Regions from separate parts of the Streptomyces sp. WAC00040 genome, predicted to be linked through region 3. Evidence: riboswitches for the same ligand, from Rfam matches in the RefSeq annotation. Region 3 holds a riboswitch; each other region holds the start of a gene.

Evidence for each region. A riboswitch is a leader RNA that binds a small molecule or an ion and turns the genes downstream of it on or off. The one in region 3 is predicted to bind cobalamin.
Region 1: linked by a shared signal. The riboswitch ahead of MDN94_RS14245 (ribonucleoside-diphosphate reductase subunit alpha) and the one ahead of MDN94_RS26460 (ABC transporter substrate-binding protein) in region 3 are both predicted to bind cobalamin.
Region 2: linked by a shared signal. The riboswitch ahead of MDN94_RS34565 (energy-coupling factor ABC transporter permease) and the one ahead of MDN94_RS26460 (ABC transporter substrate-binding protein) in region 3 are both predicted to bind cobalamin.

What each region holds. Positions count from the first base shown of each region.
Region 1 is NZ_JAKQZE010000001.1:3,034,495-3,037,756, reverse strand. Features, by position in the region: gene mctP (monocarboxylate uptake permease MctP) at 1-265, shown strand, start outside; gene MDN94_RS14250 (GNAT family N-acetyltransferase) at 366-890, shown strand; cobalamin riboswitch at 940-1,066, shown strand; gene MDN94_RS14245 (ribonucleoside-diphosphate reductase subunit alpha) at 1,198-3,262, shown strand, end outside.
Region 2 is NZ_JAKQZE010000004.1:867,254-870,515, reverse strand. Features, by position in the region: gene cbiQ (cobalt ECF transporter T component CbiQ) at 1-322, opposite strand, end outside; gene MDN94_RS34570 (energy-coupling factor ABC transporter substrate-binding protein) at 326-733, opposite strand; gene MDN94_RS34565 (energy-coupling factor ABC transporter permease) at 730-1,419, opposite strand; cobalamin riboswitch at 1,450-1,645, opposite strand; gene MDN94_RS34560 (PTS-dependent dihydroxyacetone kinase phosphotransferase subunit DhaM) at 1,740-2,150, opposite strand; gene dhaL (dihydroxyacetone kinase subunit DhaL) at 2,147-2,773, opposite strand; gene dhaK (dihydroxyacetone kinase subunit DhaK) at 2,829-3,262, opposite strand, start outside.
Region 3 is NZ_JAKQZE010000003.1:215,038-218,299, forward strand. Features, by position in the region: gene MDN94_RS26445 (ArsR/SmtB family transcription factor) at 1-358, opposite strand, end outside; gene MDN94_RS26450 (SRPBCC domain-containing protein) at 355-801, opposite strand; partial or broken gene MDN94_RS26455 (iron chelate uptake ABC transporter family permease subunit) at 940-1,181, opposite strand; cobalamin riboswitch at 1,286-1,482, shown strand; gene MDN94_RS26460 (ABC transporter substrate-binding protein) at 1,569-2,549, shown strand; gene MDN94_RS26465 (FecCD family ABC transporter permease) at 2,594-3,262, shown strand, end outside.

The DNA.
Region 1 (3,262 bases), on a different contig from region 3:
GTACGGCGTGGCCAGCCCGACCCAGAAGCACTTCGGCGGCTCGTCCGCGGAGATCCCGGGCATCGGCGAGATCGGCTACATCGGTCTCACCGCGTTCGTGCTGAACGTCGTCGTCACCGTCGTTCTCACCTTCGTCCTGCGGGCGGCCAAGGCCCCCGACGGCATCGACGAGACCAGCCCGTCCGACTACACGGCGGACGCGGGCGACCCGGGCGTGAAGGTGGAGCTGCCGCCGGCCACGGCGGGCGCTCCCGGCGGTCACTGACCGGTCGCGCGCACAAGGGCCGTCGCGCCTCCCGTCCGGGCACTTCCCCGGCCGGGAAATGCGGCGGCCCTTCGTCGTGCCCTGATACACACTGCCGGGCATGGACATCACGATCAGAAGAGTCGAACCCGAGGAGCACACGGCCCTCGGCGAGTTGACCGCCCGCGCCTACCTCGACGGCGGGCTGCTGGCCCTCGGCGAACAGGACCCGTACCTCGAGGTGCTCCGCGACGTCGCGGGCCGCGACGCGCAGGCGGAGGTGTACGTCGCCGTCGACGACCAGGGCACGCTGCTCGGCCAGGTGGCGTTCGTCCCGGCCGGCGGACCGTTCGCCGACATCGCGGGACCCGGCGAGGCCGAGTTCCGGATGCTCGCCGTGGGCGCCGAGGCACGCGGCCGCGGTGCGGGCGAGGCGCTGGTGCGCACTTGCGTGGAACGGGCGAGAGCCACCCCGGGGTGCGTACGGCTGGTGCTCTCCACACAGCCCACGATGTACGCGGCGCACCGCATCTACGGCCGGATGGGCTTCGTGCGCACCCCGGAGCGGGACTGGGAACCCGTCCCGGGCCTCGTTTCGCTGCTGACGTACGCACTGGAGCTCTCCGGACCTGCCGTCACGATATGACCTCCCGACACAACATGTAGGGGCAGGCGCAGCACCCCGCCCCCACATGTATGCTCATCTCGCTGTCGCCACAGGGGAATCCGGTGCGAGTCCGGAACTGTCCCGCAACGGTGTGATCCGGTGCGCTCTGCCGTACCCGTTCAAGTCCGAGGACCTGTCGACGGCGCATCCGGTTCGACCGATCCGGATGCCCAGACGTCCGGGCCTCGCGGTTGGGCCGGTGGACGCCGTGCGCCGTGCTGCCCCGTCACACGTGCCACGGCCCGCCCCCTCCGCCGGCCCAGAGCCGAGCGAGGGAGAGCATCACATGACCATCGCGCCAGCCGATCCGGTCTCAGCGACGGAGAACGACGGCCCCGGGACCGCGCTGCTGCGGACCTTGACGGACCTGACGGCGGACCTGCCCGACACCGACCCGGGCAAGGTCGCCGCGGCCGCGCTGCGCGGCCGCAACGCCGGGTCCGACGCTGCGGAGCTGCACTCCCTCGCCGCCGAAGCGGCCGCCGGCCTCATCTCGGACGACCCCGCCTACTCCCGGCTCGCCGCGCGTCTGCTGACCCGCACCATCGCCGAAGAGGCGGCCGGGCAGGGCGCTTCCTCGTTCACCGCCTCGGTCGCCACCGGTCACCGCGAGGGGCTGATCGCCGACCGCACGGCCGCCTTCGTGGCACTGCACGCCGCGCGGCTCGACGCGCTGATCGACCTCGAGGCGGACGACCGCTTCGGCTACTTCGGCCTGCGCACCCTCTACAGCCGCTACCTGCTGCGTCACCCGATCACCCGCCAGGTCGTCGAGACGCCCCAGCACTTCATGCTCCGCGTCGCCTGCGGGCTCGCCGAGGACGACTCGCCGCGCGCCCTTGAGGAGGTCGCGGCGCTGTACCGGCTGATGAGCCGGCTGGACTACCTCCCCTCCTCCCCCACCCTCTTCAACTCCGGCACCCGCCACCCCCAGATGTCGTCCTGCTACCTGCTGGACTCGCCGCTCGACGAGCTCGACTCGATCTACGACCGCTACCACCAGGTCGCGCGCCTCTCCAAGCACGCGGGCGGCATCGGGCTCTCCTACTCCCGTGTCCGCGCCCGCGGTTCACTGATCCGCGGCACCAACGGGCACTCCAACGGCATCGTCCCGTTCCTGAAGACCCTTGACGCCTCGGTCGCCGCGGTGAACCAGGGCGGCCGCCGCAAGGGCGCAGCCGCCGTCTACCTGGAGACCTGGCACGCGGACATCGAGGAGTTCCTCGAGCTGCGCGACAACACCGGTGAGGACGCCCGCCGTACGCACAACCTGAACCTGGCCCACTGGATCCCGGACGAGTTCATGCGCCGCGTCGAGGCGGACGCCGAGTGGTCGCTGTTCTCCCCGGTCGACGTCCCGGAGCTGGTCGACCTGTGGGGCGAGGCCTTCGACACGGCCTACCGCCGGGCGGAAGCCGCGGGACTGGCCCGCCGGTCCGTCCCCGCGCGCGACCTCTACGGCCGGATGATGCGCACCCTCGCCCAGACCGGCAACGGCTGGATGACCTTCAAGGACGCGTCCAACCGCACCGCCAACCAGACCGCGGAGCCGGGACGGGTCGTGCACTCCTCCAACCTGTGCACGGAGATCCTCGAGGTCACGGACGACGGCGAGACGGCCGTGTGCAATCTCGGCTCGGTGAACCTCGGCGCGTTCGTCAGCGGCGACGACATCGACTGGGAGCGGCTGGACGCCACCGTCCGCACCGCCGTCACCTTCCTGGACCGCGTCGTCGACATCAACTTCTATCCGACGGAGCAGGCAGGGCGGTCCAACGCCAGGTGGCGCCCGGTGGGCCTGGGCGCGATGGGCCTGCAGGACGTCTTCTTCAAGCTGCGGCTGCCCTTCGACTCGGCGGAGGCCCGGGCCCTTTCGACGAGGATCGCCGAGCGGATCATGCTGGCGGCCTACGAGGCCTCGTGCGACCTCGCGGAGCGCAACGGGCCCCTGCCGGCCTGGGCCGAGACGCGCGCGGCACGCGGCGTGCTGCATCCCGACCACTACGACACGACGCTGACCTGGCCGGAGCGCTGGGAGGCGCTGCGTGCCCGGATCGCCGACGTCGGCATGCGCAACTCGCTGCTGCTCGCCATCGCGCCGACCGCGACCATCGCCTCGATCGCCGGTGTCTACGAGTGCATCGAGCCGCAGGTCTCCAACCTGTTCAAGCGCGAGACACTCAGCGGCGAGTTCCTCCAGGTCAACTCCTATCTGGTGGAGGACCTCAAGCGGCTCGGCGTCTGGGACGCGCAGACGCGGGAGGCGCTGCGCGAGGCGAGCGGCTCGGTGCAGGGCTTCACCTGGGTGCCCGAGGAGATCCGCGCGCTGTACCGCACCGCCTGGGAGATCC
Region 2 (3,262 bases), on a different contig from region 3:
GCAGCAGCAACCGCGCCGCGTCCCCGGGCCCGCCGGGCGCGAAGGCCACCATGCCGTCCGGACCGCCCACCGCGAACAACAGCGGTACGGCTCCGGTGACACAGAACCCGAGCGGGATGCGGAACGCCCGCCACAGTTGGCGCGGTGCCACACCGGCCGGTCCGAGCAGGATCACAACCGTCGCGGCGGCGACGAGGACGGCACCCGGCCAGGGCGGCAGACAGACGGCCGTGACGGTCAGACCGAGGCCGAGGACGGCCTTTTCGCAGGGGTGGCGGCGGCGCCAGCGACTGCTGTGCGCCGCCGCGTCGATCGGCAACATCCGCTAGGGCGCCGTCGTCGCGGGGTCCGGGCCCTCGCTCCGCGAGCCGGGGACCGACGGGGCGGGTGCCGCGCCGTCCGGCGTCCTGCTCGCGGCCCGCTCGGCCGCCGCCCGCTCCTCGCCCTGCCGGCGGCCCTTGCGCAGCCCGAAGTAGTACGCCAGGACGCCCGCGCCGAGGGCCGCCTGGAGGGAGAACAGCGCCGACTCGATCTCGCCGGACGGCGGTTCGTACAGGGGGGTGAACCACGGCTCGTAGTCCGGCTCGAGTTCCGTGATAGCCGCCTCCGCCTCGCCGTCGGCGCCGGTGAACGGCTCCTCCTTGTGGTCCCCGAGCCCCAGGACGAGCGGCAGCACGGCCAGCGCCGCGACGGCCAGCAGCAGCAGGGTGTTGATCCTCGCGTTACGGCTCATCGGGCCGACGCCTCCTTCTTCGCACCCGTGACCAGCACACCGAGCCTGGTCAGTTCACCCTTGCTGGACCGGCTGAGCAGCCGCATCACCAGTACGGTGAGCAGTCCCTCGCTCACCGCCAGTGGAAGCTGCGTGACGGCGAAGATGCCGCCGAACTTGGCCAGCGCGCCGGGGATGCCACTGCCCGGGTCGGGGAAGGCGAGCGCCAACTGCACACTGGTGACGCAGTACGTGGACAGGTCGGCGACGAACGCGCCGAAGAACACGCTCACCATCAGCGGCACGTCGAAGCGGCGCAGCAGCCGGTACACCCCGTACCCCGCCCACGGCCCGACGACCGCCAGGGAGAAGACGTTGGCGCCCAGCGTTGTGAGTCCGCCATGGGCCAGCAACAGGGCCTGGAACAGCAGCGTGATGGTGCCGAGCACCGCCATGATCGGCGGTCGGAACAGAATGGCCCCGAGGCCCGTGCCGGTCGGGTGCGAGCAGCTGCCCGTAACCGACGGGATCTTCAGTGCCGACAGGACGAACGTGAACGCTCCGGACGCGCCGAGCAGCAGCGTCGACTCGGGATGGGACTTGACCTCGCGTTTCAGGGCGCGTACGCCGTGGACGACGAACGGGGCGGACGCGGCGCCCCAGGCGACCGCGTGCAGCGGGGGCAGATACCCCTCGGCTATATGCATGATGTGGGAGACCCTCTCCAGCACCTCGTGGATGGACAACGCACCTTGGCCGGTCTCCTGGCTGACGGGTCATGCCGCCCGGACTCCGCCTTCCCGGGCACCGCGCGTACACGCGGTGACCCAGTGGCTCCCCGTGAGGGGGTGGAGCCGGACTTCCCGATCACAGTGGCGAGGGCCGCACCGGTACCGCACCGGTTTCCCGAACACCAAGGCCCCGTGACAGTAATGCTCCGACCAGTGACATCACAAGCCGCGCACGGGCGCACCGGCCGGCGGCGGGGTGAGCCGTTCGCCACACCCGCCGCCGCGCCGCCCGTCCGTCACTGCTTGCGGTAGCCGTACGCCTCCGACGCCGCGGCCTCCACCGCGTCCAGGTCGGCACCGGCGGAGGCCGTCACCACCGCCGCGACAGCGCCCTCCACGAACGGCGCGTCCACCAGGCGGGTACCGGCGGGAAGTTCGTCACCCTCGGCCAGCAGCGCCTTGACCGTCAGGACGGCGCTGCCCAGGTCGACGAGGACGGCGACGCCCGCGCCGCCGTCGACCTGCTCCGCCGCGGCCGTGATCAGTTCGGAGCTGGTGCCGAGGCCCCCGTCGGGTGTGCCGCCCGCGGCCGCCACCGGGGCCGTACCGCCGCCGCCCGCGAGCCCTTTCGCCATTTCGGCGACCGCGGTGGCGACCTCCCTGCTGTGCGAGACCAGCACGATGCCGACCTGCTTGCCGTCGCTCATCCGGCCGCCCCCTCCGCCGGGTCCGCCGTCTCGGCGAGCGCCGCTAGCAGCAGCGCCGACGACGTGGCGCCCGGGTCCTGGTGGCCGATGCTCCGTTCACCGAGATAGCTCGCCCTGCCCTTGCGCGCCTGCAACGGCACGGTGTCCGAAGCTCCTTGCTCCGCAGCCTCGCGGGCCGCCGCGAACGACTGCGTGCTGTCGCCGAGCGCCGCCACCGCCGGCTCGAGAGCGTCCAGCATCGTCTTGTCACCGGCCTTCGCCCCGCCGAGCTGGGCCACCGCGGCGACGCCGGCCCGCAGTGCTTCGGCGAGCTGCCCCGGTGTCACCTGGGCGTCGTCACCCAGCGCTTTGCCGGTGCGCCGCAGCAGCGTCCCGTACAGCGGGCCCGACGCCCCGCCGACCGTCGACACCAGCTGCCGTCCGGCGAGCATCAGCACGGCGCCCGGTGTCGCCGGGGGCTCCTTCTCCAGCACCGCTGCGACGGCCGTGAACCCCCGTTTGAGGTTGCTGCCGTGGTCCGCGTCGCCGATCGCCGAGTCCAGCTCGGTCAGTCGGTCCGCCTCCCGGTCCACCGAGACGGCGACCGCGGCCAGCCAACGGCGGAAGAATTCGGCGTCGAGCACAAGCACTCCCTGGAATCGGTCGGTTCGAACGGTGTGATCTCGAGGCCCCAGGCTCTCAGCGTCCCCATCGCAGCGCCGGAGTCTGCACCGGCGCGTCCCACAGCCTGAGCAGCTCCTCGTCCACCTGGCAGAGCGTCACCGAAGCGCCGGCCATGTCGAGAGAGGTCACGTAATTGCCGACGAGGGTGCGGGCCACCGCCACGTCCCGCTCCGCCAGCACGCGCTGGACCTCGGCGTTGAACCCGTACAGTTCCAGCAGTGGCGTCGCGCCCATCCCGTTGACCAGGGCGATCACCGGGCCGGAGGGCCGCAGGTCCTCCAGAACGGCGTCGACGGCGAAGTCGGCGATCTCCCGCGAGGTCATCATCGGGCGCCGCTCCCGCCCCGGCTCGCCATGGATGCCGATGCCCAACTCCAGCTCGCCAGGGGGAAGATCGAATGTGGGGCCGCCCTTCGACGGCGTGCTGCACGCGCTGAGCGCCACGCCGA
Region 3 (3,262 bases):
CCGGATCCCGCTCCGCTTCCTCCGCTGCCTCGGCGACGCGCTTGATGTTCGCCAGGCGCCGGTCCCAGTCGGCCGCGAGCGCGGCCATCCAGCGGGCCGTCGTGTCCAGCGCCGTGGGCCTCACCGCGTACCGCACCTCGCGACCCACCCGGGTCCCCGAGACCAGTCCGGCCGCGTCCAGGACAGCGAGGTGTTTGACCACCGCCTGCCGCGAGACGGGAAGCGGCTCGGCGAGCGTCGTCGCGGTGGCCTCGCCCTTCGCGGCAAGCAGTTCCAGCAGTTGACGCCGCGTCGGGTCTGCCAGCGCGACGAGCACGCTGTCGACGGTCTCGCCGGCGCCGTGAGCCCCGTCGGTCACGCGGACGACTGCTCGGCGCGCGTCTTGAGTGCGTCGAGCTCCAAGGGCCAGCCCTCGCTGTGGTCCTTCCTGTTCTGGCTGCGCAGCTCCTGGGACCCGGCCAGTGCGGCGAACCCGCTCTCGACGACGTGGAGCCGGGTCTGCTCGCCCTCCTGGGTCAACGTGAACTCCACGAGGGTGCTGTTGTCCTCGCGCAGTTCCTCTCCGGGGAACGCACTGGTCCAGCGGTACGCCAGGTACGTGGGTGGCTCGACCTTCTCCACCCGCACGGGGAAGTCGCCGTGCTCGGGGTTCTTCGCCACCATCGACTCGCCCTCCCTGGCCACGGTTCCGGGCAGGCTCGCCTTGTCGGCGACCCAGAACCCGGGCTGCGCGACCAGCGACCAGACCCGCTCCAGCGGCGCTGCGATGAGGGTTTCGCTTTCGATCCGGTCCTCGCTCATGAGGAGACTCCTTGTTCGCTTCCACCATCAGTGCAACCCCAGAGTTGCACATCAGGCTTTGACGTGCAACCCACAGGTTGCACCATGCGATGCCAGCCCTGCTGCCCGGGCCGGCGGTCCGCCGAGGCGGCGTGCGTGCTACCTGCGGCTGCGTACTAACAGATGGAGGAAGTACGGAGTCCCGATCACGGCGGTCATCAGGCCCGCGCCGAGCTGGACCGGCGCGATCACCGTGCGACACACCGGACCGGCGGTGCAGACGAGCACGGCGCCGAGGAGCACCGCGACCGGCACCACCCGTGCGTGCCGGCCCACGAGGGCACGGACCGCGTGCGTGCCACGAGCCCCACGAAGCCGATCGTGCCGGCGGCGGCCACTGCAAAGGGTCTCGGTCCTTGGGCACAAGGCCGAAACCGGCCGAGTTCACACGCTCCGCGCGACCGGCGCCCCACACCCCCGTGGACGGCCGGGACTTCGACCCCTGTGGTAGCTTCCGCGAGCCAGTCGAACTCCGTACGTGTGTGTACGTGGGTCAGGGAATCCGGTGCGAATCCGGAACTGACGCGCAGCGGTGAGGGCGACGGGCGTGGCACACAGCCACTGGGCCGGGACACCGGCCCGGGAAGGCGCCTCGTCCGGTTGACCCCGAGTCCGAAGACCTGCTGGCACATCGTAGGGACGGGCCCCGCGCATGGGCCCTCGACGCTAGGAACGACGCTGTGTCTTTCAACCGCCCGACCGCTTCGTCCGCAGTGCTCCTCAGTGGAATGCTGCTGCTGACGGGGTGTGGGACCTCGCCCCGCCCTTCTTCCGCTCCGCAGGCCGGTGCGCGGGTCATCGAGAACTGCGGGAAGAAAGTGGAGATCCAGGGAGACGGCCCACAGCGCGCCGTCTCCCTGAACCAGGGCACCACCGAGATCCTGCTGGCTCTGGGCCTCGCCGACCGGATGGCCGGGACGGCCACTTGGACCGACCCCGTCATGAAGGGCTTGGAGAAGCCCGCCGCCGGTGTGGAGCGTCTCGCGGAGAACAACCCGTCCTTCGAGAAGGTCCTCGCAGCCGAACCCGACTTCGTCACGGCCTCGTTCGCCTCCACCCTCGGCAAGGGCGGTGTGGCCACGCGCGAGCAGTTCGAGGAACTCGGCGTGCCGTCATACCTCTCGCCGTCGGACTGCGTGGGCAAGGACAACAGTGGTGACGGGGACGGCGTGCGCACCAGCCCGCTGACGATGGACACCGTCCACGGTGAAGTACGTGACCTCGCCCGCGTGTTCGGCGTCGAGGAACGCGGCGACGAGCTGGTCGCGGAACTCGAGGCCCGCGTGCGCAAGGCCACCGCGGGACTCGACGCCTCTGACGTCACGTTGATGTACTGGTTCGCCAACGCCGAGTCCCCGTACATGGCGGGATGCTGCGGCGCCCCCGGCGTCATCACCCGTGAGACGGGTGCGAAGAACGTCTTCGACGACACCACGGAGGAATGGCCGCAGATCAACTGGGAGACGGTCGTGGACCGCGACCCGGACGTCCTGGTGATCGGCGACCTGACCCGCAAGTCGCAGACCGCGGAGAGCGCCGCGAACAAGATCCGGTTCCTTGAGACCGATCCGGTCACGCGGAACATGGACGCCGTACGCCACAAGCGGTACGTCCTGCTCAGCGGCCAGGCCATGAACCCGACGATCCGCACGGTGGAGGGAGTCGAGCAAGTGGCCGACGCCTTGCGCCGATTCGGACTCGCGAAGTGACCTCGGCGCTGCTGCGCGGCGCGGCCGGGCTCACCGCGCTGGCGATGTCCGTCGCCCTCGCCATCACCATCGGGCCGGCGGATATCGGCGTCCGTGACGTCTGGTCCGTCGTCGCCTCGCACCTGAGGGGCGACGCCTCCGGTCTCACCCCGATCCGTGACGGCATCGTGTGGAACCTCCGCCTCCCGCGCACGCTTCTGGCGGCCGTGTGCGGCGCGGGGCTCGCGCTGTGCGGGGCGGTGATGCAGTCGTTGCTGCGCAACCCGCTCGCCGATCCCTTCGTCCTGGGCGTCTCTTCCGGAGCTTCCACCGGTGCCGTCGCCGTGGTCGTCCTGGGCGCCGGCGGCGGGGTACTGTCCGTCTCGGCAGGGGCCTTCACCGGTGCTCTGTGCTCGTTCGCCGCGATGCTTCTGCTGAGCCACACCCTCGGCGGCACCACCGACCGGGTCGTGCTGTCCGGCGTCGCGGCGATGCAGCTGTTCTCCGCGCTCACCTCGTTCGTCGTCGTCACGTCCGCCGACGCGGAGACCACCCGCGGCGTGCTGTTCTGGCTGCTCGGCTCGCTGAGCGGGGCCGGCTGGACCGACGTGTGGCTGTGCCTCGCCACCCTGGGGGCCGCTCTGGCCGTCTGCCTGGGTCACGCGAGGACCCTGGATGCCTTCGCCTTCGGGCAGGACGCGGCGGCCACCCTGGGCGTGAACGTCGGCCGCGCC